2 regions of the Caulobacter sp. FV2ps19 genome follow, and region 2 is predicted to be linked to the other one. Evidence: predicted binding sites of a transcription regulator. Region 2 holds the regulator's gene; the other holds the start of a gene.

Region 1 (15,854 bases), 950 kb from region 2:
GCGTCCATAGATCGGCCCGTCCGGATGGGCGGCGGCATAGGCGGCCACCGCCTTGACCAGAGCGTCGACCGAGCCGGTCTGGTCGAGGTTCAGGGTCAGCTCGCGCAGGCCGATGCCGGTCAGGTGGGCGTGGGCGTCGACAAAGCCTGGAAAGGCGGCCGCGCCCTTTAGGTCGATGTCGCGGGCGTCCTTGGCCGCCCTGGACCGGGCCGTGGCCAGATCGCCGACATAGAGGAGGGTCTTGTCGCGGATCAGGATCGCCTGGGCGTCCGGCGTCGCGTCGACGCCGGTGTGGATGGGGCCGCCATGGATCAGCAGGTCGCCGGCGGTCGCGGTTGAAAGACTGGCGCTGGCCAGCAGGGCGGCCACGGGGGCGGCGAGGAGGATGGGGCGCACGGCGATCTCCGACAGCAAGAAGCGGAAATCGTAGGGCGCCGCTCGAAAGCCGCAACCGCAATGGTATAAATGCGCCATGCAGGGACGGGCTTTCGTACTTTTTGACACGGTGATCGGCCGCTGTGGCGTCGCCTGGGGCGCGGCCGGCCTGATCGGCCTGCAATTGCCCGAGGCGGCGCCGGGCGCGGCCTGGGCCCGGCTGCGCAAGCGCTTTCCCGACGCGGTCGAGGGTTTGCCGCCGCCAGAGATCGAGCGGCTCATCGCGCGGGTGCGGGAGGTTCTGGCCGGCGGTCGCGACGACCTGACCGATATCGCGCTGGATCTGGTCGAGACCCCCGACTTCAACCGCCGGGTCTATGAGATCGCCCGCGCCATAGGTCCGGGCGAGACCTCGACCTATGGCGAGGTGGCGCGGGCCATGGGCGAGCCGGGCGCGGCGCGGGCGGTGGGCAAGGCCCTGGGCGAGAATCCCTGGCCGATCGTGGTGCCTTGCCATCGGGTGCTGGCCGCGTCTGGCCGGATGGGCGGCTTTTCGGCTGACGGCGGAATCTCCACCAAGGCCCAGCTGCTGACCCTGGAGCGGGCCAGGACCAGCACGGCGCCGACCCTGTTTGATCTGGAATTCTCGGTGGCCCCGCCCAAGGGGGCTTGAGGGCGAGCTGGGATGGGGAGGCGGGGTTAACGCCGTTCGCCGAACCGGCGAACAGGCGCGAAACGAATCATGACCGAATCAGCGACATCGGCCAATTCAGTGTTTGTTCCCTACTACCCATTGTAGCTCAATTCGCATTAACCACAAATGGCTTGTGAAGCTTACCCTGCGTCAGTGGAACAGGCGGCGCTGATCCGCTTGGCGTTCATGGTGGCGGCCAGCGGTATGCCGTTGATGGTCTTCATCTTGACGTTCAGGGTGAAGCTCTCGGGCGTGTAGGAGCCCTTGGCGGTCACCGGGGCCACGCGGCCCTTCTTGTCGGTCCAGGTCCCCTGCAGCCGGATCGCGCCGTCCTTCACCACCCGGGTGTCGTAGTCGCAGGTATATTTGCGGGTGCAGATGCCCTTGGCGAACTGCTCGACATCGCTGGGCTTGAGGCAGCGCGACTCATCCCCGGCCGGGATGGGGCCTACGCGGTAGCTGTAGGCCCATTGACCGGGCAGGATGGTGGTCGAGGCCGGTTGGGCGGCCAGGGCCGCGCCGGCGGCGCAGGCGAGGCCGGCGGCGGCCAGGGCGATGGCGGTCAGACGCATGGATGCAGGCTCCTTCATGGGCCTCTCTATATAGGAGCGTCGATGAACCGTCGTTGAAGGCGGTCTTGGGGCGCCCTTCATCCACGGCGTGTGGTCGGCAAGCGGCCTGGCGTCTTGACTCGGCAGGCGCCCTTCGCCTATATCGCCCGCTCTCGCGCAGCGGCTTGTCCCTGACGCGCCGAAATTCATGTATGCGGAGCGCTTGCTTCGCCCAGCCAAGGTAACGTCATGTCGCGCCGCTGCGAACTCACCGGTATCGGTCCGATGGTCGGCCACAATGTGAGCCACTCGAACATCAAGACCAAGCGCCGCTTCCTGCCGGCCCTGTCGCCCGCAACCCTGGCGTCGGACTCGCTGGGCCAGACCTTCCGTCTGCGCATCAGCAACGCCGCCCTGCGCACCCTGGACTACAAGGGCGGCCTGGACGTGTTCCTGCTGGGCGCCAAGGACGAGAACCTCTCGCCGCGCGCTCTGAAGATCAAGGCGCAGGTCAAGGCGAAGGCCAAGGCCGCCGCTGTGGCCGTCGCCGCCTAAGGCGCGACGACCTAGCTTCGATCTGATCGACCTGTCGAAAGGCCCGCGAGGCGATCCTCGCGGGCCTTTCCGCGTCTGGAGCCCGGCGACTTGCCGCTGGTCGGGCGGCGGCGCGTGCGATCGCCGGGACGGCCTCGAGAGGGCGGGCGGGCCTGGAGGGCGGATCGGCCTTCGCGGGCGGCCTGGGAGGGCTCCCCGGGGCTCTGTGGCCCTGATCCCGCGACCGTTGGCCTTCTCGCCCACGACAGGCTCTCCGCCCCGGACAAAGCAAAGCCCGGCGCGGGGACCGCGCCGGGCTTGGTACGCTTACTGAAAGCTTGGGTCGGCTTAGCGGGCCGAAACCGAGGCCGAGGCCGGGTTGGCGGCGTTATAGGCGTTCAGGGCCGGGCTCTTGATCTTGGCGACGGCGTCGCTGACCGAGGCGCGGACGCAGGAGGGGTACATGTAGCCGGCCATGGCTTCGCCACGGACGTCCTGCCAGCAAACGGTGCTGGCGGCTTTGACGATGTCGGCATGGACTTGTTCGGCGGTCTTGCCGGCAACCTTGACGCGGAGTTCGGAAGCCGAGGCGGGCGCGGCGATGGCGGTCAGGGCGATGGCCGAAACGGCCAGGGCGATGGTGCGGATCATGATGTTAGTTCCGGAAAGGGGGTTGGGTTCAACCTCCTCCCGACGCGTTCCTCTGACGGTCCGTCTGGATCTAGCCTGTTTGGCCGTCGACCTGAGACATAGCGCCGCCTTTTTGACTGATCAACGATTATGTTGCGCCGCACCCAAAGAATTTTGCAGTTTGCATCAAAACGAAACAGCCCGCGAAGCGGGGGCTTCGCGGGCTGCGTCAAACGCTGGCAACAGGTCGCTGAAAGGCGGATCAGCGGTTGATTTTCACCAGATAGGTCGAGCGGCTATAGGCCTTGTCGTAGGCGGTCAGCTCTGGGCTGTTGACCTTGCTGATGGCGGTGCGGGTCACTTCACGCACGCAGAAGGGCATCAGTTCGGCGGCGTAGTTGGTGCGGCCAAAATCGGCGTCGCACACGGTCTTGGCGGCGTCCACCAGGTCGGCGTGGACCTGGGGCGTGGACTTGCCGGCGACCTTGACGGTCATTTCGGTGGCGCTGGCGGCGCCGGCGGAGAGAGCCATCATGGCGGAGATGGCCAGAACGAGAAGACGGATCATGGTTTTAGTCCCGGAAAGGGGGTTGGGTTCAACCTCCTCCCGACGCGTTCCTCTGACGGCCTCTGGGTCTCGCCTCGTAACCGTCGAGCCTGAAAATACATGACAACGTTGTCATTTCAAGCCGAATATCGCGCTGCAGCAAAAAAATGTTACCGGTACCTCTGGCGAATGCGGCGGCGTTACCGGGTGCGCTTGCGCACCGGCGTCTTGGCCTTGGGCGGAACGGGCGGCGGCGCGGGCGGCGGTGTCCAGTCGAACGCCAGCAGCAGGGTGCGCTGGGTGTCCGAAAAATTGTCGTCGGAAAGGATGTAGATTCGCGTGGTTCCGGACGGCGAGCGGCTGAGCGCCACGCCCTCGAAATTGTCCCGGGTGGTGGAGCCGTCGAGATGCAGGCTGGCCGTCTGGCGTTGTCTGGCGGCCGGGGCCATGGGATCGGCGATGAAGCGCAGGATGGCCCGTGCGCCGCGAACCGGATCATAGCCGCGATGCAGGGTGGCGATGGCCTGGCCGTTGAAGGCGGCCATGGCGGTCAGGCCCCAGGTGAAGTCCGGGCCCTGTTGCGGCGTGATCGACTGGCAGGCGGTCGACAGCCGGCAGAGCCACACCTCGCCCTCCTCGCCGCCGGCCAGATAGGCGTCGGGGCCGGCGACGGGATAGGCCGCCAGGGCCTCCATGCCTTCGTTGTCGGGAAAGATCGTGGCGGGTTTGGGTGCGACGCGGGGCGTTCCCCAGGTTCCCGGACCGGTGGTCGGATAGAGCCAGATGCGGTGATCCCGCTCGAAACTGACCAGACGATCGCCGTTGGGCAGGATGGCCTGGCCCTCGGCGTCGCCCTGTTGCTTGCCCTTCAGCGGCTGGCCGTCGAGCCCCAGCAGAGGCTCCAGCTTGCCGTCGGTCAGCCCGACCAGGCGGCCGGTCTCGTCCAGCTGAAGGCGGGCTTGAAACGAGTCGCCGTCGTCGCTGATCGCCACCAGCGTATCGTTCGCCCCGACGGCCAGATCGGACAGCCCGTGCAGACGGCTGGTCTGGCTGCTGGTGATGGCGACGCCGCCGGCATAGACGAAGCCGCCGTCCAGGGCGGTCTTGGCCGGGTTGGAGGCGTCCAGCGGCACGGGCGCGGTCTGCAGCGTGATCTCGGGCCCGGCCTTGACCGGCGCCGCGGGCAGGGGCGGGGCCGGCTTGGGGCCGCAATGGGCCAGGACGCCGGCCACCAGGGCCAGGGCCAGGCCGGTCCGCAGGCCGATCATGCGGGAACCTTGCGCGCCGCCTTGGGCGCGGCGGGCTGAACCGTCGGCAGCGGCGCCAGCAGGCCGCGAGCCCGCTTCACCGCTCTGGGTTCTTCGTCGAACAGGCTGGCCAGTTGCTCGACCAGCACGCCGCCCAGTTGCTCGACATCGACGATGGTGACAGCGCGGCGGTAATAGCGGGTGACGTCATGGCCGATGCCGATGGCGATCAGCTCGACGGGGCTCTTGCCCTCGATCTCGGCGATGACCTGACGCAAGTGGCGCTCCAGATAGTGGCCCGAATTGACGCTGAGGGTGGAATCGTCCACCGGCGCGCCGTCGGAGATCACCATCAGAATGCGGCGAGCTTCGGGCCGGCCGATCAGGCGCTGGTGGGCCCACATCAGGGCCTCGCCGTCGATGTTTTCCTTCAGCAGCCCCTCGCGCATCATCAAGCCCAGGTTCTTGCGGGCCCGGCGCCAGGGCGAGTCGGCGGCCTTGTAGATGATGTGGCGCAGGTCGTTCAGACGACCCGGGGCGGGGGGCTTGCCGGCCTTGACCCATTCGTCGCGACTGCTGCCGCCCTTCCAGGCCCGGGTGGTGAAGCCCAGCACCTCGGTCTTGACGCCGCAGCGCTCCAGGGTGCGGGCCAGGATGTCGGCGCAGACCGCCGCCACCATGATTGGCCGGCCGCGCATCGAGCCGGAATTGTCGATCAGCAGGGTCACGACCGTGTCGCGGAACTCCTGGTCCTCTTCCTGCTTGAACGACAGCGGCGCGGTGGGGTCGATGATCACCCGGGTCAGGCGGGAGACGTCCAGCATCCCCTCCTCGAGATCGAAGGTCCAGGCGCGGTTCTGCTGGGCCAGCAGGCGGCGCTGCAGCTTGTTGGCCAGGCGCGAGACCACGCTGGACAGGGCGCTGAGCTGCTGGTCCAGATAGGCCCGCAGCCGCGTCAGCTCCTCGGCGTCGCAGAGGTCTTCGGCCGGGACCACCTCGTCATAGGCGCTGGTGAAGATCTTGTAGGCCGGTTCGCCCGCCTGGGCGCCGCCGCTGTCGGGCCGGGCCGGCTTGGCGCCGTCGCCCATTTCCGGCGCTTCATCGCTGTCCTCGGCCTCGCCGTCCTGTTCGGACTGGACCATCTCCTCGTCGCCGGCCTCGGTCTCGCGATCGGAGGTGTCGGCGTCCTGAGGGGAAGAGCCTTCGGACTGTTCGCCCTCGCCTTCGCCCTGGTCCTCGTCGGGGGTGTCGGTCTGCTGGTCCTGCTCGCCGTCGTCCTCGTCGGAGCTTTCGGTGGCCTCGGACATCTCTTCGCCGAGGTCCAGATCGCGCAGGATCTCGCGCGACACCCGGGCGAAGGCGGCCTGATCGTCGATGGCGGCGGCCAGGCGATCCAGGTCCTTGCCGGCCCGGGCCTCGATATCGGCGCGCAGGATGTCGACCAGGGCCCTGGCGCCCTCGGGCGGGGCGTCGCCGGTCAGGCGCTCGCGGACCATCAGGCCCAGGATCTCGGCCATGGGCGCGGATTGACGGTCGAGGGCGACGTTGCGGGTCAGGCCCTGCTTTTCGAGCCGGGCTTCCAGGGCTGACGTCAGATTGGCGCGCACGCCGCTCAGGGCGTTGGCGCCGATGGCTTCCAGCCGCGCCTGCTCGATCGACTCGAACGCCGCCTGGCCGTCGGGCGAACTGGGCCGGGCGCGGGCATGAGCCATCGCGTCATGGTGGGCCAGGCGCAGGGCCATCTGGTCGGCCAGGCCGCGGATACGCGCCGCTTCCTTGGAATTGAGATCGCGCGGCGGATGCGGCAGCACGGCCCGCTTGCCCAGCAGTTGGGGTCCGTCGCCGGAGAACACGACCTCGAGGTCGGGCGTTTCGGCGAGCGACCGCGCGGCGTGCGCCAGGGCGCGCTTGAAGGGTTCGGTCGGGCTTTCGGGCTTGGACGCCATGACTATCGGTTACCGGCGGAAGACCGCGAAGACAAGGAACGCTGCGCGATCTTGCGAGTTGAAAAAGGCAGATGCGTCACAGACGCGCCACTCAAAGGAACTGCGTCATGTTGAAATGGGCCATCATTCTCGCCGTCGTCGCCCTCATCGCCGGCGCCCTGGGCTTCACCGGCATCGCCGGCGCCGCCGCGGGCATCGCCAAGATCCTGTTCTTCATCTTCCTGGTCGGCTTCGTGCTGATGCTGGTGCTGGGCGCGACCGTCTTCAAGACCGTCGCGAAATAGCTGCCCCCTCGATTCTCCCCGGCTTTCGCCGGGGAGAACGGCCTAATGGGCCGCCAGATAGGCCTTGGACTGCCGCCCCACCAGAGCCACCAGATCGCCCATCTGTTCGTTGACGTCGATCAGATGCAGGCCCCAGTCCTTCAAGGGCTGACCCAGAACCATGATGTCGCCGGTGATATCATCCGTACGCGGATCGCTAGGGTCGCCGTTGACGCTCACTGACATGTAGGTGAAGTCGCCCTCGCTGACGCAGCGGCCCGAGATCAGGCCCGGCGCCGAGACGAAGGGCGTGGTCACCGTCAGGCCGGTCGCCCAGGGCTTGGGCGCGGCCGACGAGGATCCCATCCCCCGATTGCTGAAATAGGCGTGCAGGGGCGCCGCCTCGGTCGAGGCCTTGCCGGCCAGCAGGGCGGCGGGATTGACGCAACCCGCGCGCAGGCCGTTGTCGTCGGTCTTGCCAAACCGGCTGCTGGGCGGCGGCGGCGCCGAGGCGCGGAACGACACATAGGTCACCACGCAGCCGGTCTGATCGGCGCTGGCGCACAGCGGCATCGTTCCATAGCGGCCCTGGGCGTCGACCGGGGTGTTCATGCCCAGGATCAGGGCCGAGATCACCTGGCCCTGCGCCGGCTTGCCGTCGATCTCTTCGGCGATCAGTTGCAGCAGGACGCGCGAGCCCTGGCTGTGGCCGATCAGGACCACGCCGCGACCGTGGTTGTCCTGGGCCAGATACGATTTCCAGGCGTCGCGCACGTCGCCATAGGCCAGGGCGGCGTCGCCGGGCGAGGCCTGACCCATCATCACCTTGCGCAGCGCCGCCAGGGTCACCTGACGGTACATCGGCGCAAAGACCCGGCACTGACTGGCGAAGCGGGCCAACTGCTGCTCGACCACCGAGCGCTCGGCGGCGTCGATGGTCATGTCGCTGTTGCCGCCGGGATCGGTGGAGACCGTGGGATAGACATAGAAGCAGTCGACGGCCGGATCGAGGGCTGGGGCGAAGGTCTCGATCGTCGCCTTGCCGTCGGCGCTCACCACCGTTGTGGTCTGATCGGCGGCGCAGGCGTCCTGGCGGCCGGGGCGGCACAGCCAGGCGTCGGCCTGGGCGTAGTCGTTGGGCGCCGCGGGCGGCGCGGGGGTCTGGGCGCAGGCGGCGCTTCCCAGCAGCAGGCCGGCGGTCAGGCCCATCAAGGCCAGCATGGATTTGGACATGGTTTCCCCACTCACGATCAAACAGTCGTTTGAGGTGAGCATGCGGGAAATGGCGACGTGCGCCAAGATGCTGCGTGTGACGTCCCGCTCGAAATCGGCCGCCAGGATCCTGGATCGCGATCAGCTGGAGGCGACATCCGCCGGCAACCAGCGGCGCGGGAACTTGTCGCCCAGGGCGCGGGTTTCGCCGGGCTTGAGGCCCAGTTCGCGCATGCGATAGGCGACGATCTCGCGCAGGGCCTCCACCGGCTCGACGCCTCGGAAAGGGCTTGAGGCGACGCCGCCCGCCTCCTGCGCCCGGTCGACGGCGGCCCATTCGGCCTGGGCGCGGTCGGCCTTGCCGACCCCGAAATAGTGCCGGACGGGATAGGGCTCGCCGGCGATCTCGACCATGACGCCGATGACCCAGCCTTGAACAATCAGATCGGCGTCGGGGCGTTGGCGGAACATGCTTGGCGTGTAGCCGTCGCAGCGGCCGGGCGGAAGGCTATTCCGCCAGCGGCAGCCAGACTTCGATGTCGCCCAGCCCGGTGGCGGGGTCGAAGCCGGGGCCGTAATATTCCAGGAAACTGGGCCGGCCCGGGACGGGACGGCGTCCGGCGCAGGCGGCCTCTACGGTCCTGTTCAGGGTCGAGACATGGCCGGTATGGGGAAAGACCAGATAGGAGCCGGCCGGAACCGCCACGACACTCAGACCGGGCGGCGGCGCGCTGTCGCGCGCGCCGGGAAACGCCGTCATGTAGCGGAAGCAGCCGGGGTCCTCGGTCGGGAGGGCGACGCCGAACGTGGTGGGCTCGCCGCCGGTCGCCGGACGCGGGATGTGCGGCTCGAAGGCGGCCCACTGCATCGGCAGGGCGCGCAGCATGTCGCCGTCGGCCATGGCGTAGTCGCAGATCGTTCCGATCAGGCGCAGGGCCGGATGCTGCAGGAGGCTGGGATCAAGGGTGATCAATGACGGCATGGCCAGGCCTTCGGCGATGGAGGGGCGTCCCAAGGACGCGCCAAACCAAGTCCAGCCGACAGCCTGTCGGAAACTTTTCTGCTGGCGGCCGAAGGCCTCAGCCGATCAGCTGGAACGCCGCCTGGCTGATCAGGCCCAGGGCCAGCCACAGGGCCAGGGCCAGCAGGATCACCGGCGCGCGCGATCCGCTGTGGTGGTGAATGTGGTGGATACGTCTCAGGGGCATCTGTCGCCTCCCTTTCGGCGGTTGGTCTTCTGGGAGGGAAACGATCTGGCGGCGATTTGGATGCGTTCGGACGGTGGGCCAGGGTTCGGCAAAGAAAAAGGGCGGGACCTTTCGGTCCCGCCCTTCGTCTTGTTCAGCAGAAGGCTGAGTGCGTGGACTAGAAGTCCATATCACCCATGCCGCCCATGCCGCCGCCCGGAGGGCCACCGGCGCCGCCACCCTTCTTGGGGGCTTCGACGATCGCGGCTTCCGTGGTGATCAGCAGGCCGGCCACCGAAGCGGCGTCTTGCAGAGCGGTGCGGACAACCTTGGCCGGGTCGATGACGCCGTCGGCGATCAGGTCGACATACTGCTCGGTCTGGGCGTTGAAGCCGAACGAGGCGCTGGTGCTTTCCAGAACCTTGCCGACCACGATCGAGCCTTCAACGCCGGCGTTTTCGGCGATCTGACGGATCGGAGCCTGCAGGGCGCGACGGATGATCGCGATGCCGGCGGTCTGGTCGGCGTTGTCGCCGGTCAGGCCTTCGAGGGCCTTGGAGGCCTTCAGCAGAGCCGTGCCGCCGCCCGGGACGATGCCTTCATCGGCGGCCGCGCGGGTCGCGTTGAGGGCGTCGTCGACGCGGTCCTTCTTTTCCTTCACTTCGACTTCGGTCGAGCCGCCGACGCGGATCACGGCGACGCCGCCGGCCAGCTTGGCCAGACGTTCTTGCAGCTTTTCCTTGTCGTAGTCCGACGTGGTGTCTTCGATCTGGCGCTTGATCTGGGCGATACGGGCTTCGATCGCGTCCTTCTCACCGATACCGTCGACGATGGTGGTGTCGTCCTTGGTGATCGAGACCTTCTTGGCCTTGCCGAGCATGTCGAGCGACACGTTTTCCAGCTTGATGCCCAGGTCTTCCGACACGACTTGAGCGCCGGTCAGGATGGCCAGGTCTTCCAGCATGGCCTTGCGGCGATCGCCGAAGCCCGGAGCCTTGACGGCGGCGACGCGCAGGCCGCCACGCAGCTTGTTGACGACCAGGGTCGCCAGGGCTTCGCCCTCGACGTCTTCGGCGATGATCAGCAGGGGACGGCCCGACTGAACGACGGCTTCCAGCACCGGCAGCAGCGGCTGCAGCGAGGAGAGCTTCTTTTCGAACAGCAGGATGAGCGGCTCTTCGAGCTGAACTTCCATCTTGTCGGGGTTGGTGATGAAGTAGGGCGACAGGTAGCCGCGGTCGAACTGCATGCCTTCGACGACGTCGAGTTCGGTCTCGGCGGTCTTGGCTTCTTCGACGGTGATGACGCCTTCGTTGCCGACCTTGTCCATGGCCTTGGCGATCATGTCGCCAACTTCCTTGTCGCCGTTGGCCGAGATGGTGCCGACCTGAGCGATTTCGGTGTTGGTGGTGACCTTCTTGGAGGACTTCTTGATTTCCTCGACGACCAGGATCACGGCCTTGTCGATGCCGCGCTTCAGGTCCATCGGGTTCATGCCGGCGGCGACCGACTTGAGGCCTTCCTGCACGATGGCCTGGGCCAGGACGGTGGCGGTGGTGGTGCCGTCGCCGGCCTTGTCGTTGGTCTTGCTGGCGACTTCGCGGATCATTTGCGCGCCGAGGTTCTCGAAGCGGTCAGCCAGTTCGATTTCCTTGGCGACCGAGACGCCGTCCTTGGTCGAGCGCGGGGCGCCGAAGGACTTTTCGATCACGACATTGCGGCCCTTGGGGCCGAGGGTCACCTTCACCGCATTGGCGAGGATGTTGACGCCGCGCAGCATCTTGTCGCGCGCGTCCGAGGAGAAATAAACGTCTTTAGCGGCCATGGTATGAGCCCTTCTAAAAGAGAAACTTGGGGTCGAAAGCGAAGAGGACGGAGGAGGGCTTAGGCCTCGACCACGCCCAGAACGTCGCTTTCCTTCATGATCAGCAGGTCTTGACCGTCGACCTTCACTTCGGTGCCCGACCACTTGCCGAACAGGATGCGGTCGCCAGCCTTGACGTCCAGAGCGACGACGTCGCCCTTGTCGTTACGCGCGCCGGGACCGACGGCGACGACTTCGCCTTCCTGCGGCTTTTCCTTGGCGGTGTCAGGGATGATGATCCCGCCCTTGGTCTTGGTTTCTTCTTCGACGCGCTTCACGAGGACGCGGTCGCCCAGGGGACGAAATTTCATAGGGTGTTCTCCGTCGGGACGGTTAGAATTATGGATCGCCGGCCGGGGGAAGCGTCGCTGTTAGCAGTCACCCCCGCCGAGTGCCAGCGCCGGGCAGGAGGTAGTGCTGGGCGAGGGCGGAGTCAAGGATCGCGCCCTCCGATTTCGGGGCGCGAAGGGGCCAGAAGGACCGACGATATGCGACGTTTCGCTTCCAGCGCCCTTGTGGCGGGTTTGATCCTGACGGCCGGTTGCGCCAGCGCGCCGCCGTCGCCGCCGCCGCCCCTGACGATCACCGACAGCCAAACGGGCGTCGTGACCCTGGCGCCGGGTCAGGATCTGCGGATCGAGCTGCCGCTGAACGCCGGCACGGGCTATGGCTGGCGCCTGGACCACGAGGCCGACGCCACCGTGCTGGGCGACGGCTCCAGCCGCACCACCGATGCGGCCCTGCCCGGCGGCGCGGTGATGACGGTCTTCAGCTATTACGGCGTGGCGCGCGGGGTCACAGAGCTGTCCTTCACCCTCAAGCGGCCCTGGATGCCGGATGCGGCCGATGATCCCAAGCGAGTCTTCAGGGTGCTGGTGCGATGATTGATCATATCACCCTGGGCGTGGCCGATTTCGACCGGTCCGTCGCCTTCTACGACAAGGCCCTGGCGCCGCTGGGCTTGTCGCGACTGTACACTGTGCCGCCAGAATTCACCGGCGGGGTCCCGTCGACCGGTTATGGCGATACGCGGCCCTTCTTCTGGATCGCCGGCCAGGATCCCGCCCAAGGCAAGGTGCATGTCGCCTTCCGGGCCCAGACCCAGGCCCAGGTTGACGCTTTCCATGCGGCGGCCCTGGCGGCGGGCGGACGAGACAACGGCGCGCCCGGACTTCGCCCACATTATCATCCAGACTATTACGGCGCCTTCGTGCTGGATCCGGACGGATTCAATATAGAAGCCGTCTGTCATGGGGCTGGTCCAGCGCGGCCGGCCTGATCCAAGGAGCGCTCAGCGCATGTCGAGTTACGTCCTGTCCTTGCTGCTGGCCGTGGTCGCCTGCGTGATCGGCGGCGCGCTGGGCGGGATCGTCCTGGCCCGGCCCAGCCGCGCGCTGGGTCTGACGGGCGCGGCGGACGGTGAAGCGGCGTCTGCGCCGCGACTCTTGGAGGGGCGGACGCTGGGTGGTCTGCTGATCGTCTCGCACGCCGGCGCCGCCCTCTATCTGGGCTATCAACCCGGCGTCGGGGCGGCCATGGCCTTCGTGTTGGCCCTGGCCTGGTTGGGCGCGGCCCTGGGCCAGATGGCCTCGGTGCTGATTGATCGCGCCGAGGTTCGGCCCAATCTGAGCAACCTGGCCTTCGCCCTGCTGATCGCCGCCACTCTGGCCCTGCCGTTCCTCAATCCCGCCCGGCTGGTGCTGCGCGGCGGGATGATGGTCTAGAGCCTTTTAGCCTCACATGGAATCATGTGAGGCGTCTAAAAGGGCTCTAAATCAAACATTTAGAGCGTGATAGCCGCCGAAACCGCGTACACTTTCGGCTATCACGCTCTAGCGCGCGCCTTCGTGCGCGAGCAGCCAGGCCTTGCGCGCCAGCCCGCCCGCATAGCCGGTGAGGGCGCCGTTCGCGCCGATCAGGCGGTGGCAGGGCACGAGGATGGCGATCGGATTGGCGCCATTGGCCGCGCCCACGGCCCGGCCGGCGGTGGGACGTCCGATCCGCGCGGCGAGGACGGCATAGGTTGAGGTCTCTCCGGCCGCAATGTCGCTCAGGGCGCGCCAGACCGACTGCTGGAACGCCGTGCCGCCGGTGGCCCAGGGCAGGGCGCCGAGGGCGTCAAGCGATCCGTCGAAATAGTCGCTGAAGGCCTGCCGGATGGCGGCCGGGGCGGCGCCGTCTTCCAGCGCCGGGTCGCCATAGTGCCGGCGCAGCAGCCGCGTCAGACGCGGCGCGTAGTCGTGGAAATCGATCGCCCGCACCACGCCGGCCTCGTCGGTGACCAGCAGGATCTCGCCGAGCGGCGAGGGGGCGCGGTCGAGGATCAGGCGGGCGGGCGGGGGCATAGGGCGGTTATCGCCGAAGGAGGACTCCGCGTCTTTCCGCTTCTTGCCAAATGTTCGCCCTTTGTTCAGACTCAACACTATTCTCCCTTCCCCCTTGATGGGGGAAGGGTCGGGGATGGGGGTGACGCGGCATGTCCGACAAGCCAAGGCCAAGCCACGCAATCGGGGCCATCGGCCGCGCACGTCGACTGCGACGCGAGATGACGGTCAGTGAGAAGAGATTGTGGCAAGCGCTGCGAGCGCTCGATTTGCATATCCGACGACAGGCGCCGATTGGTCGATATGTCGCCGACTTCGCGCATCACGCCGCCAAGATTGTGATTGAAGTGGATGGCGGACGGCACGATCTGCCTGAGGCGCAACTTCATGATGCGGAGCGAGACGCGTGGCTTTTCGCACAGGGCTATCGCGTCATGCGTATCCGTGATCGCGAGGCATTCGACTATCCGTACGACGTCGCCGAGCGTGTCGCGGTGGAGATTCAGCGGTCACCCCCATCCCAACCCTTCCCCCATCAAGGGGGAAGGGCTCAAGAATGACTACCGAATCCCCGGCACGTGCAGGGCGGCTTCCTTTTCGGCCTTCTGCTTGTAAACGAGGTCGCCGTACTTGCCGTATTCCATGCGGGCGATGGTGCGCTGGTGCACCTCGTCCGGGCCGTCGGCCAGGCGCAGGGTGCGGATGCCGGCATAGGCTTTCGCGAGCCCGAAGTCGGTGGTCACGCCGCCGCCGCCGTGGGCCTGGATGGCGTCGTCGATGATCTTCAGGGCCAGGCGCGGCGCCGCGACCTTGATCATGGCGATCTCCAGACGGGCCGACTTGTTGCCGGCCTTGTCCATCATGTCAGCGGCCTTCAGGCACAGAAGACGGCACATCTCGATGTCGATGCGGGCGTCGGCGACGCGTTCTTCCCACACCGAGTGGTCGGAGATGTACTTGCCGAACGCCTTGCGGCTCATCAGGCGCTTGCACATCTTTTCCAGCGCCACTTCAGCGGTGCCGATGGTGCGCATGCAGTGGTGGATACGGCCGGGGCCCAGACGGCCCTGGGCGATCTCGAAGCCGCGGCCCTCGCCCAGCAGCAGGGCGTCCTCGATCGGCACGCGCACGTTCTTGAGGATCACCTCGGCGTGGCCGTGCGGCGCGTCGTCATAGCCGAACACCGGCAGCATGCGGACGATCTCGATGCCCGGGGCGTCCAGCGGCACCAGGACCTGGCTCTGCTGGGCGTGGCGGCTGGCGTTGTCGGGATCGGTCTTGCCCATGACGATGGCGACCTTGCAGCGCGGATCGCCCACGCCCGAGGACCACCACTTGCGGCCGTTGATCACATAGTGGTCGCCGTCGCGCTCGATGCGGGTCTCGATATTGGTGGCGTCCGAGGAGGCGACGTCAGGCTCGGTCATCAGGAAGGCCGAACGGATTTCGCCGTTCATCAGCGGGCGCAGCCAGCGCTCCTTCTGGGCCAGGGTGCCGTACCGCATCAGCACTTCCATATTGCCGGTGTCGGGCGCCGAGCAGTTGAAGACCTCCGAGGCGAAACCGATCTTGCCCAGCTGTTCGGCGATCAGGCTGTATTCCAGATTGGTCAGCTGCACGCCCTCGAACTGGAACGTGTCGTCGACATGGGTCTGGCCGCTGTGCGGCGGCATGAAAAAGTTCCACAGGCCGGCGGCCTTGGCCTTGGCCTTCAGCTCCTCGACCACCTGGACGACTTTCCAGCGTTCCTGGCCGATGACGTTCATCTCGGCCTCGTATCGCGGAACGGCGGGAACGATGTGCTCGTCCATGAACGCGGTGACGCGATCGAGGAACTGTCGTTGTGTGGCGGAGATATCGAAATCCATGGCGCTTCCCAATCCCTGACTTCAAACGCTTGTTTGAAGCCTTTGTAGCATCGCGCTGACGCAGACGGCAAGCAGACTTGCGGTCGGCAGGGCGACGCCTGCAAACTGCCGCGCATGAACATCCAGATTCTCCCGCTCGAAGGCCGCTACGTCCGGCTGGAACCCATCACCCCCGCCTTGCGCGATGAACTGCGCGGCGCGATCGACTGCGATCCGGCCAGCTGGGAGATCATGTCGACCAATGGCTGCGGCGAGGGCTTTGAGGACTGGTGGGGCGCCCTGCAGGGCGAGACCCAGCGCGGCGAGCGCATCGGCTTCGCCATTCGCCGTCTGTCGGACGGCAAGGTGGTGGGCACCTCCAGCTATCTGAACATCCGCAAGCTGCACAAGGGCCTGGAGGTGGGGTCCACCTTCCTGCACCCCGATGCGCGCTCGGGGCCGGTGAACGCCGAGTCCAAGCGCCTGATGCTGGCCCATGCCTTCGACGCCGGGGCGATCCGGGTAGAGTTCATGATCGACGTACGCAACGGCCGCAGCCAGGCGGCCGTCACCAAGCTGGGCGCCGACAAGGACGGCGTGCTGCGCAATCACAAGATCACCTGGACGGGCCAT
Region 2 (15,854 bases):
CCCGGCGAGCGTCCAGCCACCTCAATGGATCAACCCGAAAATGCACGCCGCCAGCCTGTTCCGCATCGCCGACAAGGTCTTGATGACCGCGATCACCCTCGCCCTGATCGTGGGCGTTCCGGTGTCGGCGATCACCTTTGTGGTCCGGACGTTCTAGGGGCTTTTCACGCCCCGCCTGGCTGCGGGGCAAGCTTGAGGCGGCCCTGGGGAGGGCGAGGGGAAAAGCAGCCATGCGCGCCTTGGGGCCCGGCTCGGTTTCGAGCTTTCTGAAGATCATTCTCGACGTCGTCTATGTCGGCCTGTGGATCTTCTTCAGCCTGCTATCGGTGTTCGCCCTGGTCGCGCTGCTGTTCAGCTTCAATCCCGACCTGCTGGCCGAGATGTTGCCGATCAGCGACGCGGTCGAGGCCGTCAGCAAGGACGGTCCGCTGTTCGCCGCCGCCCTGGCCGCCTGGGCCGTGCTGCTGGGCGGCTGGATGGTCATCGTCGAGCGCCTGCGCCGGATCTTCGCCACCCTGACCGCCGGCGACCCCTTTCATCCCGACAACGTCCTGCGCCTGCGGGTGGTGGGCCTGATCCTGGCCGGTCTCGAGGTCGGCCGTTATGTCTTTTCGGGCATGGCGCGCCTGCTGGCCCCCAAGGCCAAGGTCATCGACGACAGTTTCACCCTGACCGCCTGGTTTTCGGTGCTGGTGGTCTTTGTTCTGGCCGAGGTCTTCCGCGAGGGCGCCCGCCTTCGGCGCGAGGCCGAGCTTACCATCTGATCGGCGGAGAGTTATCAGCCCATGCCCGTTCGCGTGAATCTTGACCGTGTGCTGCTGGATCGCCGCATGTCGCTGACCGAACTGTCCGACCGGGTGGGCGTCACCATCGCCAACCTGTCGATCCTCAAGACCGGCAAGGCCCGCGCCGTGCGCTTTTCCACCCTCGACGCCCTGTGCCGTGAACTGGCCTGCCAGCCGGGCGACCTGCTGACCTTCGAGTCAGGCCCGCCCGACAGCGATCTGGGCGACGAAGAAGACTGAGAGGGCCGGCGCCCTGACCTTGCTCAGGCCTTGGGCGCGAGATCCGGACGCGACGCCAGGAAGGCGGCTTTCTCGGCCTCGGTCAGGACCTTGGCGGTTTTGCGCCGCGCCACGCTGGGCGAGGGCCGGGCATAGGCCCCGGTCGGGGCGGCGGACGGCTTCAGGTCCGACAGGCGTTTGATCGGCGGTTTCATCGATTTCCCCCTTTTGCCGGCCCCCGGCCGGTCTCCCGTGAAGATTGTGCGGTCGTCCGTGACGATCGCGTGACCCGGCGGGACTTGGCCGTTTAAGGCCTCCGACCCCGGCCTGTCGTCCTAATTGTAGCGCGGCTTCTTCAGAAGGGTCCCGCGATCCATCGAGCGCACCTCGACCTCGAAGGTGTCGCCTTCACGCAGCACGCGCAGGGGGATGGTCGCGCCGGCCGGCCCCTGTGACCACAGGGCGGTATAGAATTCAGACAGTTCGGCCACGCCCTGGCCGTCGACGGCCAGGATGATGTCGCCGGGCTTGAGCTCGGCGCGGGCGGCGGGGCCCTTGGGCGAGACGCCGACGATCACGACGTGGTCGTTGATCTCCTGGGCGAAGACGCCCAGCCATGGACGGGGCGGATGCGGTTGCTGGCCGCGCGCCAGATCATCCAGGATCGGCGGCAGCAGTTCGGCGGGCACGCACATGTTGATCGGCTTGGGCGCGCCGTCGGGGCCGCGGGCTTCCAGGCTCAGATAGCCCAGACCGACCAGGTCGCCCTTGGGCCCGATCAGGGCCGCGCCGCTCCAGTGCGGGTGGGCCGGCTCGGTCATGATGGCGTCGTCGAGCTGATATTCCCAATAGCCCGAGAACGGCATGCGGGCGGCGATCTGGCCGGCGGCGGCGTGGGTGCGGCCGCCGGCTCCGGCGACCAGAACCGCATCGCCGGCGCCCAGCCCCTGGGCCGTGCCGATGCGCATCACCGGCAGGTCCAGCGGCTCCAGGGCCTGAACCAGGCCCAGGCCGCTGCGCGGGTCGAAGCCCAGGACGTGGGCCCCGACACGGCGACCGTCATTGAGGGTCAGCACCACCTCGCGGGCCTCGGTGATCAGATAGGCCATGGTCAGGACCAGGCCCGTGGGGCTGATCACCACGCCATTGCCGAGGCGCTCGGTGCCCAGGATCTGGGCGGTATAGGCGTCGGACGGCACGCGCGCCTCGAGCGCGACGACGGACGCCAGGGCGCGATCCAGATCAAACCCGTAGGCGTCGGCGGTCGGCCGCAGCCGCGCCTCGACTTCATGGCCCCTGAAGGGCGGGGGGAACGGTGCGGTCATTCCAGTCTCCTTCGCCAAGCTTCGAATCTGGGGCCCGACGAGCGCGGGGGCAAGGGGGCGGCGGTGACGCGGGGGTGTTTCGCGGTTTGGCGCCTGCTTCAAATCCAAAAACTCCGCCTTCCTAGGCCTTGTGCCTAGGACCCCTGGCTGGAGGCAGATTCTGGTTCCGGGGCGCGCGCGGCCAATGGGCCCGGAACGCTCTCGAAGTCAGAGGTTCCGGACACCATGGGTCCCAGGCACAAGGCCTAGGAAGGCCGTTCAATATGATGCGAGGAGAGCGAGAAACCCTACTTGCCGATCGCCGCCTTCTGGAACGCGAACAGCTCGCCGATGCCCTTGTCGGCCAGGCCGTACAGGCTTTCGAACTCGGCGCGGGTGAAGCCGCGCTTCTCGCCGGTGGCCTGGATCTCGACGATGTCGCCGTCGCTGGTCAGCACGAAATTGCTGTCGGCCTCGGCGTTGGAGTCTTCTTCGTAGTCGAGGTCGAGCACCGGGGTGTTGGCGAACACGCCGCACGAGACGGCGGCGACCTGGCCGATGATCGGGTCGGTCTTCAGCACGCCTTCGTCCAGCAGGTACTGGGTGGCGATGCGCAGGGCGACCCAGGCGCCGGTGATGGCGGCGGTGCGGGTGCCGCCGTCGGCCTGGATAACGTCGCAGTCCAGGCTGATCTGGCGCTCGCCCAGGGCCTTCAGATCGACCACGGCCCGCAGGGAGCGGCCGATCAGGCGCTGGATTTCCTGGGTGCGGCCGGTCTGCTTGCCGGCGGCGGCCTCGCGGCGGCCGCGGGTGTGGGTGGCGCGGGGCAGCATGCCGTATTCGGCGGTCACCCAGCCCTGGCCCTTGCCGCGCATCCAGCCGGGGATGCTTTCCTCGACCGAGGCGGTGACCAGCACCTTGGTGTGGCCAAAGCCGATCAGGCAGGAGCCCTCGGCATAGCGGTTGACGCCGGTCTCCAGCGTCACGGCGCGCAGCTGATCGGGGGCGCGTTTCGAAGGACGCATGGCTAACTCCGGAGTCTCAAGGGTTTAGGGGCTTTGAATGCTAGAACGGGCCGCTTATCCTATCTGTGACGGGAACTTGAAAGAGCGCCCGACGCATTTGTGCAGCCAGCGGGTCATCCACACGACGCCATGACGCCATTGTTCCCGGGGTCCTTTGTCCGAACGCCGGGTCTGGCTGACCTCGACGCCCGGGCGCGCGACATCTTCAAGCGGGTCGTCGAGTCGTATCTGGAGACCGGCGAGCCGGTGGGATCTCGCACCCTGTCGCGCGGGGGCATGGCCCTGTCGCCGGCCTCGATCCGCAACACCATGCAGGACCTGGCCCAGCTGGGCCTGCTGGACGCCCCCCATTCCAGCGCCGGACGCATGCCCACCCATGCGGGCCTGCGGATGTTCGTCGACGGCTTTCTGGAGGTCGGCGACGTCGGGGCCGAGGAGCGCCAGGCCATCGAGGCGCGGCTGTTTTCGCGCGGCCGGTCGTTCGAGGAGGCCCTGGCCGAGGCCGGCTCGATCCTGTCGGGCCTGGCCGGCGGGGCCAGCATCGTCGTCACCCCGGTGCGCGAGGGCGGCGTCAAGCATGTCGAGTTCGTGGCCCTGGGCGGCGACCAGGCCCTGGCGGTGATGGTGTTCGAGGACGGCGCGGTCGAGAACCGGCTGATGAAGCGCGCGCCGGGCATGACGCCGTCGGCCTTCCAGGAGGCCTCCAACTTCCTCAACGCCCGCCTGCGCGGCCGCACGCTGATCGAGGCCAAGGACGAGATCCGGGCCGAGCTGGAAACCGCCCGCCGGCAACTGGACGAGACCACGGCGCGTTTGGTCGAGGACGGTCTGGCGGCCTGGGGCGGCGGCGAAGGCGACGCCCGGGCGCTGATCGTGCGCGGCCAGGCCAACCTGCTGGGCGAGCCCGGGGCCCGCGAGGATCTGGAACGCGTGCGCATGCTGTTCGACGATCTGGAACAGAAGGGCCAGCTGATCGGCCTGCTCGACGACGTGCGTGAAGCCCAGGGGGTGCGCATTTTCATCGGGGCCGAAACACGACTCTTTTCGCTTTCGGGTTCCTCCGTGATCGCGGCGCCCTATATGACGGGCCAACGCAAGGTTTTGGGGGCGATCGGCGTGATCGGCCCCACCCGCTTAAACTATGCCCGGGTCATCCCGCTGGTGGACTATACCGCCCGCGTGCTGGGCCGGATGATGGACGGATAAGGACTAGAGATGAGCGACGAGCAGACGCCGGTTGAGGAAATCGTTCTGGACGGCGAAGACGCCGCCCAGGAAATCGAGGCGTTGAAACTGGAAGTGGCGACCCTGAAGGATCAGGCCCTGCGCTACGCCGCCGAAGCCGAGAACACCAAGCGCCGGGCCGAGCGCGAGATGAACGACGCCCGGGCCTATGCGATCCAGAAGTTCGCCCGCGACCTGCTGGGCGCGGCCGACAACCTGTCGCGCGCCACGGCCATGAGCCCGCGCAACTCGCAGGATCCGGCGGTGACCAACTACATCATCGGCGTCGAAATGACCGAGAAGGAGCTGATGGCCGCCTTCGAACGCAACGGTCTCAAGAAGATCGAGCCGGCCAAGGCCGAGAAGTTCGATCCCCACCTGCACCAGGCGGTGATGGAACAGCCCTCGACCGAGGTCGCGGCCGGCGGCGTGCTGCAGGTCCTGCAGGCGGGCTATGAGCTGATGGGCCGTCTGGTTCGTCCGGCCATGGTCGCCGTGGCGGCCAAGGGCTCCACCGCGCCGGGTTCGGCCGAGGCCTCCTCGGGCGGGGCCAACCCCTATGCGGGCGCCAGCGCGGACGCCGACGGCTCGGGCGGTTCGGTCGACATCAAGTCCTGACGGGTCTTCTGGTCACGCGCCCTATCGGCGCGTGACCAGGCGCGTTCGTGCAGGTTGAAGAACACCGTCTGGACCAGCGGTTCGACGATCCCCACCGCCAGGGCCACGCGCCAGTCGCGTGTCAAAGCGTAGGCGACGGACACCGCCACGGTCAGGTGCATCGCGGCATAGGTCAGGGTTTTGAGGGCGAGGCGCATGTCGCGCGCTCCTTGTTGAGAATGATTCTCAAAATATAGGCGCAGTTTCCGTGTCCGCAAGGGGTTCGGCCCTCTTCCCCAAGCGCACGATTACGGTAATGTCGGCGGTCCAATCACGACGGAGCCGCGCGGGGATTCTCTAGCGGCGGCGGCTCTGGAACCTGGACCTGATTATGAAGCTTACGATCGAACGGGCGGCGCTGCTGAAGGCGCTGGGGCATGTGCAGAGCGTCGTTGAGCGCCGCAACACCATCCCGATTTTGTCGAACATCCTGCTGTCGGCCGATCGCGACACGCTGAGCTTCTCGGCCACCGACCTGGACATGGAGATCATCGACGAGGGCCCGGCCCAGATCGAACAGCCCGGCCAGATCACCGCCCCGGCCCACACCCTGTATGAAATCGTCCGCAAGCTGCCGGACGGTTCGGACGTGTCGCTCAGCTTCAGCGGCGATGATCCGCGCCTGGTGATCCAGGCCGGCCGCTCGCGCTTCAACCTGCCGGTGCTGCCGGCCGGCGACTTCCCGGTGATGAGCAATGACGGCCTGTCCGCCCGCATCGCCGTCGACACCACCGAGCTGATCCGGCTGATCGACAAGACCCGGTTCGCGATCTCCACCGAAGAGACCCGCTATTATCTGAACGGCCTGTATCTCCACACCGTCAATGACGGCGGCGAGGTCAAGCTGCGGGCCGTGGCCACCGACGGTCACCGTCTGGCCCTGGCCGAGATGGCCGCCCCCGAGGGCGCCGCCGGCCTGCCGGGCATCATCGTGCCGCGCAAGACCATCCAGGAGGCGCGCCGCCTGATGGAATCGGCCGGCGAGCATGTCGACCTGCAGGTTTCGGCCCAGAAGGTGCGCTTCGAATTCGGCGCCGCGGCCCTGACCTCCAAGGTCATCGACGGCGCCTTCCCCGACTATCTGCGGGTTATCCCGCGCGACAACGCCAAGATCCTGACCCTGGACAACGACCTGTTCGCCAAGGCCGTCGACCGGGTGGCCACCATCTCGGCCGAGAAGAGCCGCTCGGTGAAGCTGGCCATCGAGCCGGGCCGCATCACCCTGACCGTCCGCAACATGGAAGCCGGTCAGGCCGTCGAAGAGGTCGAGGTCGACTATGACGGCGAAGCCTTCGAGATCGGCTTCAACGCCCGCTACCTGCTGGACGTCTGCGGCCAGATCGGCGGCCCGATCGCCGAGTTCCGCTTCGCCGACCCGGCCAGCCCGACCCTGGTGGTCGACCCCACCGATCCGGGCGTCAAATATGTGCTGATGCCGCTGCGGGTCTGATCCGCGCCAGGCCGTGACCCAGGGGTTGCGCGAGGACCTGTTCGCCGCGCTGTTCGACAACATGCTCACCCTGTGGGAGGCGACGGACTTTCAGGGTTGCCAGACCTGGTTCGACCGCTCCCAGCGGGTGGAGGCGATGTTCGGCGCGGTCGAGGATCGCATCGACCTCGTGATCATGAACTACGCCGTCTATCGGGCGATCGCGCCGGACGCCCGGTTCGACTGGCCCGTTCGTCAGCTGGTCGATCGCGACGAGGCCCGCGAAACCTTCAAGGCCAACATGATGCGCGTGGTCATCGGCGCCGCCGGCGTCTGGCAGAAGGCCAATATCGAGATCGCGCGGGGCTATTTCGATTAGCGGTCTGGGCGCTTGCCCGGCCCGCGCCGCGTGATACCGTCCGTTTCATAAAAAAACGGGAGAAACGCGCATGGCCAAGATCAGCTACCTGACCGTCGGGTCGAACCATCTGGACAAGGCCAAGGCCTTTTACGACGCCCTGCTGGCGACGATCGGCATGGCGCCGGTGCACGAGCACGCCTCGGGCGGCCGGCTCTATCGCGGCAAGGGCACGGGCCTGTTTGGCGTGCTGGGCCCCTATGACGGCAATCCGGCCTGCGTCGGCAACGGCATGATGGGCGGCTTTGACTTCGAGACCCGCGAAGAGGTCGACGCCTTCCACGCCAAGGCCCTGGAACTGGGCGCCACCGACGAAGGCGCGCCGGGCGAGCGGATGCCGGGCGTCTATTTCGCCTATTTCCGCGATCTGGATGGCAACAAGCTGTGCGGCTACAAGTTCGGCTGAGCCGGCGGGGGCGCGAGAGGTCCTCTCCCTGAAGGGGGAGGGATTTAGCTCCGACTTCACCCCAGTCCGCCGGTTGCAATGTCCGCTATCCGCCGCAGCGGAGGCAGTCCGCGTCCTGAAGCCCTTGGCGGAATGGGAGCTCTGAGGTCAGGCCCAACCTTTCAATCGTCATTCCCGCCCTTGTGGCGGGAACCTCTGGTTCAGCTGACGCGTGAGACGCCAGCGAAGGGCGCGCGCCCTTCGCCCCTCCCGCCCCTGCGGCCGATAGAGGGGTTCCCGCCACAAGGGCGGGAATGACGGCGGAGAAGGGGGATAAGCCGCGCTCAATCCCCGTCGTTTCCGAGACAAAATACAACCTTTTCAACGCTCTACAAAATAATCGATCGCGCCAATCCCCGGCGTTCAGACCTGCCGTATTCTAGACCCACCTCGTCGTTGGGAAGGGCGCTAGGCCAGCGACCAAAGCGGCGGCGGGGTGTGGTCGAGCGGGAAGCTCAATCGATGGCGGGAAGAGCGCATCGTGCTCTGAACCGTCAACCTCGTGATCTTTGGTAGCGGCCGGCTCTGGAACACAAAAACGGCAGGACCGCGAGGGTCGGGCGGGCAGCAGGCGGGCTGAAAGGTCCGCGGTCCAGGCGAGAGTCGCTCTCTGGCCTGCCCGTCGCAGGCGCGGAGGGTCAGGCGCTAATATCGCCGGGCCGGACGCGCTTGCGGATAACGGCTACGCGGAGCGCACGGCTTCGTCGAAACGGTATTTATCAATCTTCTCCGGACGTCGTCCGGACGCTCCGCAGCCCTTTCCATCCCTTCAGCGGGTTTCCGCGTGAGGTTGCGGACACTTGCCCCCTACGGACCGCTGTCGCGACCGTCTTCCCCCGGAGGGGGAAGATGAGGTCGGCGCGTTTCATCTTCCCCCTCCGGGGGAAGACGGTCGCAAAGCGGCCCGTAGGGGGCCAGTGACGCCGCCTCCGCCGTGCCTTAAGAGACCCCCATGGCGTCGGCCGCGATCACCACCCTGACCCTGACGGACTTTCGGTCCTACGCCCATGCGCGCCTGGAGACAGGCGGCGCCAGCGTCTATCTGTTTGGGGCCAATGGGGCCGGCAAGACCAACCTGCTGGAAGCCATCTCGCTGCTGTCGCCGGGCAAGGGCCTGCGCGGCTCGAGCCTGGCCGAGGTCGGGCGGCGGCTGCCCGGCGAGGCCGTCGGCCGGGCCTGGGCGGTGGCGGCGCGGGCCGAGTCCGGCGACGACGATCCGGTCCAGCTGGGCGTCGGCGTCGAGGTCGGCGGGGCCACGCGGCGGATCGTGCGGATCGAGGGCGAGACCGTGCCGCCGGGCCGACTGACCGACCATGTCCGCCCCATCTGGCTGACCCCGGCCCAGGACCGCCTGTTTCTCGAGGCCGCCTCCGAACGGCGGCGGTTTTTCGACCGGCTGGTGTTCGCCGGCGAGCCGGCCCACGCCAGCCATGCCGGCGCCTATGACAAGGCCCAGCGCGAGCGGATGCGGCTGCTGACCGACGCCGCCGAGCACGGCGCGCCGGCCGATCCGGTGTGGCTGACGGCCCTGGAGGCGCGTCTGGCCGGCGCCGGCGCCCTGATGGCCCAGGCCCGGGCCCGCACCCTGACCGCCCTGCAGGCCGAGATCGACGGCCGCGGCGACCGGCCCTTCCCCCAGGCCCGACTGTCCCTGACCGGCGAGTGGGAAAAGCTGGCCCTGGACGGTGTCGAACTGGCCGAGATCGAGCTGCGTCTGGCCCAGGCCCTGGCCGCCGCGCGGGGCCGGGACGCCGCCGCCGGGCGGGCTTTGACCGGGCCGCACCGGGGCGATCTGGACATCCTGCACGTCGAGAAGGACCGTCCGGCCGCAGAATGTTCGACCGGCGAGCAGAAAGCGCTGATTCTGAACCTGGTTTTGGCCCAGGGGGCGCGACTTTCGCGTGCGGAATCCGCACCGAATCCTATAGTATTGCTCGACGAAGTCGCCGCGCATCTCGACCTCAAGAGGCGAGCCGCCCTGGCCGACGAAATCACGGCGCTCAAACTCCAGGCCTTCCTCACCGGCACGGACGAGTCGCTGTTCGACCACCTCAAAGGTCGGGCTCTTGGCGTTCGCGTGTGCGACGCCGGCCTGACCGCTTTGGAAGACGTATGACCGAAGAGACCAAAGGCCCCGGCGCTGACTCCCTTGGGGACAATTCGGGCGACCGCCTGACCACCGCCGACGGCTCGCAGATGGCGGCCCCCGAAGTGATGGGCGGCGACTATGACGCCGACTCGATCAAGGTGCTCAAGGGCCTGGACGCGGTGCGCAAGCGCCCCGGCATGTATATCGGCGACACCGATGATGGCTCGGGCCTGCACCACATGGTCTATGAGGTGGTCGACAACGCCATCGACGAGGCCCTGGCCGGCCACGCCACCAAGGTGGAGGTGATCCTCAACGCCGACGGCTCGGTGACGGTCACCGACGACGGGCGCGGCATCCCGGTGGACATCCACGAGGGCGAAGGCGTCTCGGCGGCCGAGGTCATCATGACCCAGCTGCACGCCGGGGGTAAGTTCGACCAGAACAGCTACAAGGTCTCCGGCGGCCTGCACGGCGTGGGCGTCTCGGTGGTCAATGCGCTCAGCGACTGGCTGGAGCTGAAGATTCACCGCAACGGCCACAGCTATCAGATGCGCTTCGAGCGCGGCGACGCGGTGACCTCGCTGGCCCAGACCGGCGATTCGCCGGTGCGGACCGACGGCCCCAAGGCCGGGACCACCCTGACGGGCACCGAAGTGACCTTCTTCCCGTCCAAGGAAACCTTCGCCTTCATCGATTTCGACCGCAAGACGCTGGAGCATCGCCTGCGCGAGCTGGCGTTCCTGAACTCCGGCGTGACGATCTATTTCCGCGACCTGCGCGACGCCGAGCCGTGGGAAGAAAAGCTGCACTATGAGGGCGGCATCGAGGCCTTCGTGCGCCACCTCGACAAGGCCAAGACCCCGCTGCTGAAGACCCCGATCGTCATTCGCGGCCGCAAGGACAAGGTCGAGATCGACTTGGCCCTGTGGTGGAACGACAGCTATCACGAGCACATGCTGTGCTTCACCAACAACATCCCGCAGCGGGATGGCGGCACGCACTTGTCGGCCTTCCGCGGCGCCCTGACCCGGATCATCACCAACTACGCCGAGAGCTCGGGCATCACGAAGAAGGAAAAGGTCAGCGTCGGGGGCGAGGACGCCCGCGAGGGCCTGACCTGCGTGCTGTCGGTCAAGGTGCCCGACCCCAAGTTCAGCTCGCAGACCAAGGACAAGCTGGTCTCGTCCGAGGTGCGCCCGGCCGTCGAGAACCTGGTGCAGGAAGGCCTGGCCAGCTGGTTCGAGGAACACCCGACCGAAGCCAAGGCCATCGTCTCCAAGATCGCCGAAGCCGCCGCCGCCCGCGAGGCCGCCCGCAAGGCCCGCGAACTGACCCGCCGCAAGAGCGCGCTCGACATTACCAGCCTGCCCGGCAAGCTGGCCGACTGCGCCGAACGCGATCCGGCCAAGTCCGAAATCTTCATCGTCGAGGGCGACTCGGCCGGCGGCTCGGCCAAGCAGGCCCGCAACCGCGACAACCAGGCGGTGCTGCCCCTGCGCGGCAAGATCCTCAATGTGGAACGGGCCCGGTTCGACAAGATGCTGTCGTCCGACCAGATCGGCACCCTGATCACCGCCCTGGGGGCCGGCATCGGCCGCGAGGACTTCAACGCCGACAAGGTGCGCTACCACAAGATCGTGCTGATGACCGACGCCGACGTCGACGGCGCCCACATCCGCACCCTGCTGCTGACCTTCTTCTACCGGCAGATGCCGGAGCTGATCGAACGCGGCTACATCTATATCGCCCAGCCGCCGCTCTATAAGGCCGCCAAGGGCAAGTCCTCGCGCTATCTGAAGGACGACAGCGAGATGGACGCCTTCCTGATCGACGAAGGCGTCGACGGAGCCGAGCTGGACCTGCCCTCGGGCGAGCGCCGCACCGGCCAGGACCTGCTGGCCCTGATCCAGCTGTGCCGTCAGGCCAAGGGCAATATCGACCGCCTGGCCGCCCGCGCGCCGTCCTTCGCCATTGAGCAGACGGCCCTGGCCGGCCTGCTGGGTGAGAACCCAGACATCACCGCCGCCGCCGCGCGTCTGGACCTCTATGCCGAAGAGGGCGACGGGCCCTGGACCGGCGAGCGCGGCGACACCGCCTATGTGTTCAAGCGCGTGCGTCGCGGCGTCACCGAGAACGTGATCCTCGACGATGGCCTGCTGCACGCCGCCGACGCCCGTCGTCTGGCCGAGCGGGCCGGGGCCCTGGCCGAGATCTTCTCGGGCCGGGCGGTGTTCCGCCGCAAGGACAAGTCGACCACGGTTCGTGGGCCGATGGATCTGGTCGCCGCCGTGATGGACGCCGGGCGCAAGGGCCTGTCGATCCAGCGCTACAAGGGCCTGGGCGAGATGAACCCCGACCAGCTGTGGGAGACCACCCTCGACGTCGAGGCGCGGACCCTGCTGCAGGTCAAGGTGCAGCACGCCGACGACGCCGACGACATGTTCAGCCGCCTGATGGGCGATCTGGTCGAGCCGCGTCGCGAGTTCATCCAGGCCAACGCCCTAGACGCCGAGGTCGACGTTTAGATCCAGAGGTATTTTTGCCGATATTTTGAGCGAGCTCAGCTTAAAATATCGGCGATATCTGAAGTTGCGTTCGCTTATTGGCCGAAAGAGTTGATCCTGCGGCCGAATGTCGCCTTGCGCGAGTGACGGCGGCGTCATCTTGCGCAATTCTCACGTGATTCGGTACGAATTCGCGTGGGGACCCGTTAAGTTGGAACAAGACGCCAGTCTTCGTCCAGAGCGTATTCTGGACCTTTCCGAACGACTCAGCACCGTCGCGGGCGAGAAGATCGGAGAGATCGCCAGGGTCAATCGGGCAGCCAAGATGCTGTCGATCAACGCCCTGATCGTGGCGGCCCGCGCCGGCGAGGCCGGCAAGGGCTTCGCCATCGTCGCCGAGGAATTCAAGAAGATCTCCACCGAGATCGATGTCGTCGCCGCCGCGCTCGAGAGCCAGGTGCGCGCCGACCTTGACGAGCTCACCGCCATCGGCGGAGCGATCCTGGGCCACATGCGCGGCCAGCGTCTGGCTGACCTGGCCCTGAACGCCATCGAGATCATCGACCGAAACCTCTACGAGCGGACCTGTGACGTCCGCTGGTGGGCCACCGATTCCGCCATCGTGGCGTGCGTTGACGAGCTCTCCCCGCAGACCGCCCGCTACGCCAGCGAGCGGATGGGGGTCATTCTCGACGCCTACACCGTGTATCTCGACCTGTGGATCTGCGACACCCAGGGCCGCGTGATCGCCAATGGGCGGCCCGATCGCTATCCCGGCGCCCGCAACGTCTCGGCCGTCGACATGTCCTGGTTCCAGGACGCGATGAAGACCACAACCGGAGACGATTTCATCGCCTGCGACATCGAGCGCCTGAAGGCGCTCAACGATGCGCCGGTCGCGACCTACGCCACCGCCATCCGCGAGGGCGGCAAGAGCAACGGGCGTATTCTGGGCGTCATGGGCGTTCACTTCGATTGGCGGCCGCAGGCCCAGGCCGTGGTCGACGGCGTGCGGCTGACCTCGGAAGAAAAGGCCCGCTCGCGGGTGATGCTGCTGGATCGCCGGGGCCGCGTCCTGGCCGCGTCAGACGGCCGCGGCGTCCTGACGGAAGTCTTCCCGCTCAATACCGCCGAGGGCGCGATGGGCAGTTATGCCGAAGGCGACATGACCGTGGGCTATGCCCTCACCCCGGGATACGAGACCTATAAGGGCCTGGGCTGGTACGGCTGCCTGACCCAGACCAAGGAGACCCTCGCCGTGCCCGAGCCGGTCGTCAGGTGGGCGGCGGCCTGAGGGCCCCCGCCAAGCCTCTACCTGACGCCGGCTTTCCGCAAAAACGATGCGAAAACAAAAACCTGGAGCAAGGCGCGTGAGTCCGATTTCACGCGCCTTGCCTTAGGACGCCGTGGCTTCGTCGTTTGACGGCTTCGCGGTCAGGGGCGCTGTTCTGAGCAGCATGTAGCCGGCCAGGGCCGACGCCACCGAGCCGCCAAGCACGCCGATCTTGATCTTGTCGAGCAGGAGCGGGTCCGTGAAGGCGAGGTTGCCGATGAACAGGCTCATCGTGAAACCGATCCCGCACAGCAGGGCCACGCCGTAGAGCTGGCGGACGCTGGCGTCGCGCGGCATGTCGGCCCACCCCAGCTTGACCACCGCCATGGCGGCCAGGAAGACCCCCGCCTGCTTGCCCAGGAACAGGCCCAGGGCCACGCCGAGCGGCGCCGGTGACAGCACGGTGGCCAGGGTCACGCCCGCAAAACCGACGCCGGCATTGGCCAGGCCAAACAGCGGCACGATCCCGAAGGCGACCGGCTTGTGCAGGGCATGCTCCAGCCGGTGAAGCGGCGAATGGGGGTCGTCCGGGGTTCCGCGCGAGGGGCGCAGCGGGATGGTCATGGCCAGAACGACGCCCGCCAGGGTCGCGTGAACGCCCGACTTCAGGACGCACAGCCAGAGCACCAGGCCCAGCAACAGATAGAGCCACAGCCACGTCACCCGCAGGCGGTTGAGGGCGATCAGCACGACGGTGACGCCGCCCGCCAGGGCCAGGGCCAGGACGTTGAGCTGGTCGGTATAGAAAAGGGCGATGATCAGGATCGCGACCAGATCATCCAGAATGGCGATCGCGGTCAGGAAGATCTTCAGCGAGGCGGGGGCCCGCGAGCCCAGCAGCGACAGAACGCCGAGCGCGAAAGCAATATCGGTGGCCGCCGGGATCGCCCATCCGCGAAGATGCTCGGGCGCGGACAAGACGACCGCGCAGTAGATCAGGGCGGGAACGACAACCCCGCCCAGCGCCGCGACTCCGGGCAGGACCAGGCGTGAGGGCTTGGACAACTGCCCGTCCAGCACCTCCCGCTTGATCTCCAGGCCGACCAGCAGAAAGAACCCCGCCATCAGGCCGTCATTGATCCAGTGGACCAGGCTTTCACGCAACTCCAGCCCCGCGATCACGCCGCCCAGCTCAATGTGCAGCACGTGGTGATAGGCGCTCGCCCACGGTGAATTGGCGATGACGAGCGCCAGGGCCGCGGCGGCCATCAGCACGTAGCCGCCGGCGGCTTCCTGCTGCAGGAATTCACGGAGAGCGGAGCTTATCGCGCGGGGCGTAGACTTAATGTTCAAGGCGGCTCTTTCGAGGTCTTGGGTGATTTCCAGTCAGGTGAGGAGAGGGGCCGCAGGGATCTTCGACCCCTTGCGAGATGAGCGCCGAGACCGATCTGGCCAGCCCTCGCAATCTCCGTCGCGGACACCCTAACCATCGCAGCGTTTTCGGGCCACCCCGCAGGGCGATCGGCGCGACGATTTCGGCCATCGGGCCTCATTTCGGACCTTCCTTGGTCGCTCGGGCGTCGCCTTGCGCCGCCGCGACTGCAAATCTTGATCAAGCAGAGCTGGAGCATATTGCTCGCCCGCACGTTGGTTTCCGAGTCGGCCTCCAGGACATCGATCTGGCGGCGTCTTTTCCGGCGGATGCCCCATGACCACCTTGATCAAAACCCCACCTCTACAGGTGGGCTTCGCATCGCCTCTTCCGAAGGGCGCCGGTGGCCCGGAGGCAAGACGAATCGCAAGGTGCGCGTCGCGAACGCGATGGGGATGGCCAGCGTGAGGGCGGCCATTCTCAGATATGCGGACGCGCTGCGGGGCAGCTACTGGTTCCTGCCGTCGGTGATGGCGCTTGGCGCGATCATTCTCGCGGGCTGCATGACGATGCTCGACAGCTACGAGGGATCGGGCTGGATGGACGGCCTGCCGTGGCTCTATGCGGCGCGGCCTGACGGGGCCCGGCAAGTGCTGTCGGCGATCAGCGGCTCGATGATCACCGTCGCCGGCACCGTTTTCTCGGTGACCATCGCCGCCGTGGTCTATGCGTCCGGGCAGTATGGTCCTCGCCTCCTCAGCAATTTCATGAGCGACCGCGGCAACCAGGTCACCCTGGGCACCTTCATCGCCACCTTTGTCTACTGCCTGCTGGTGCTCAGAACGGTCCACTCCGCCGGCGAGGGGGGAGGGGGCCCGGGCTTTGTGCCCAACCTCGCCCTGCTGGTGGGTGTGGCCCTGGCGCTATGTTCGATCGCCGTGCTGATTTTCTTCATCCATCATGTTCCCAGCAAGCTTCACATCAACAGCGTCATCGAGGACATCGGCGACAAGTTGCTGGCGGAGATCGACAACCGGTTTCCCCTGTTTATCGGTGCGCCGCGGCCCGACGACGCTGGCCAGCATGACGCCGCGCACGTGCCGGCCA

What was found. The regulator HrcA, encoded in region 2, represses chaperone genes, less so after heat shock. The targets are predictions, from matches to a motif close to GTTAGCANTCNNNNNNNNNGANTGCTAAC.
Region 1: a site for HrcA is predicted at 11,421-11,449, ahead of groES (co-chaperone GroES). Genes of this name have one in related genera too.

Annotation. Positions count from the first base shown of each region.
Region 1 covers NZ_CM178729.1:1,341,448-1,357,301, forward strand. Annotated here, with positions in the region: gene ACW18B_RS06505 (amidohydrolase) at 1-396, opposite strand, end outside; gene ACW18B_RS06510 (methylated-DNA--[protein]-cysteine S-methyltransferase) at 473-1,048, shown strand; gene ACW18B_RS06515 (DUF3617 domain-containing protein) at 1,210-1,641, opposite strand; gene rpmB (50S ribosomal protein L28) at 1,870-2,175, shown strand; gene ACW18B_RS06525 (hypothetical protein) at 2,503-2,805, opposite strand; gene ACW18B_RS06530 (hypothetical protein) at 3,047-3,352, opposite strand; gene ACW18B_RS06535 (esterase-like activity of phytase family protein) at 3,532-4,599, opposite strand; gene cobT (cobaltochelatase subunit CobT) at 4,596-6,524, opposite strand; gene ACW18B_RS06545 (DUF1328 domain-containing protein) at 6,632-6,808, shown strand; gene ACW18B_RS06550 (DUF3089 domain-containing protein) at 6,851-8,020, opposite strand; gene ACW18B_RS06555 (hypothetical protein) at 8,141-8,470, opposite strand; gene ACW18B_RS06560 (GyrI-like domain-containing protein) at 8,508-9,014, opposite strand; gene ACW18B_RS06565 (hypothetical protein) at 9,079-9,207, opposite strand; gene groL (chaperonin GroEL) at 9,365-11,011, opposite strand; gene groES (co-chaperone GroES) at 11,071-11,361, opposite strand; gene ACW18B_RS06580 (protease inhibitor I42 family protein) at 11,539-11,934, shown strand; gene ACW18B_RS06585 (VOC family protein) at 11,931-12,329, shown strand; gene ACW18B_RS06590 (DUF4345 family protein) at 12,349-12,774, shown strand; gene ACW18B_RS06595 (methylated-DNA--[protein]-cysteine S-methyltransferase) at 12,883-13,395, opposite strand; gene ACW18B_RS06600 (endonuclease domain-containing protein) at 13,527-13,934, shown strand; gene ACW18B_RS06605 (acyl-CoA dehydrogenase family protein) at 13,935-15,242, opposite strand; gene ACW18B_RS06610 (GNAT family N-acetyltransferase) at 15,357-15,854, shown strand, end outside.
Region 2 covers NZ_CM178729.1:394,962-410,815, reverse strand. Annotated here, with positions in the region: gene ACW18B_RS01920 (hypothetical protein) at 41-157, shown strand; gene ACW18B_RS01915 (DUF2975 domain-containing protein) at 231-764, shown strand; gene ACW18B_RS01910 (helix-turn-helix domain-containing protein) at 786-1,025, shown strand; gene ACW18B_RS01905 (hypothetical protein) at 1,049-1,219, opposite strand; gene ACW18B_RS01900 (S1C family serine protease) at 1,340-2,329, opposite strand; gene rph (ribonuclease PH) at 2,617-3,333, opposite strand; gene hrcA (heat-inducible transcriptional repressor HrcA) at 3,463-4,539, shown strand; gene grpE (nucleotide exchange factor GrpE) at 4,549-5,175, shown strand; gene ACW18B_RS01880 (DUF2061 domain-containing protein) at 5,115-5,372, opposite strand; gene dnaN (DNA polymerase III subunit beta) at 5,546-6,664, shown strand; gene ACW18B_RS01870 (hypothetical protein) at 6,678-7,022, shown strand; gene ACW18B_RS01865 (VOC family protein) at 7,093-7,467, shown strand; partial or broken gene ACW18B_RS01860 (hypothetical protein) at 8,172-8,271, opposite strand; gene recF (DNA replication/repair protein RecF) at 8,459-9,622, shown strand; gene gyrB (DNA topoisomerase (ATP-hydrolyzing) subunit B) at 9,703-12,123, shown strand; gene ACW18B_RS01845 (cache domain-containing protein) at 12,260-13,396, shown strand; gene nhaA (Na+/H+ antiporter NhaA) at 13,499-14,728, opposite strand; gene ACW18B_RS01835 (DUF2254 domain-containing protein) at 15,179-15,854, shown strand, end outside.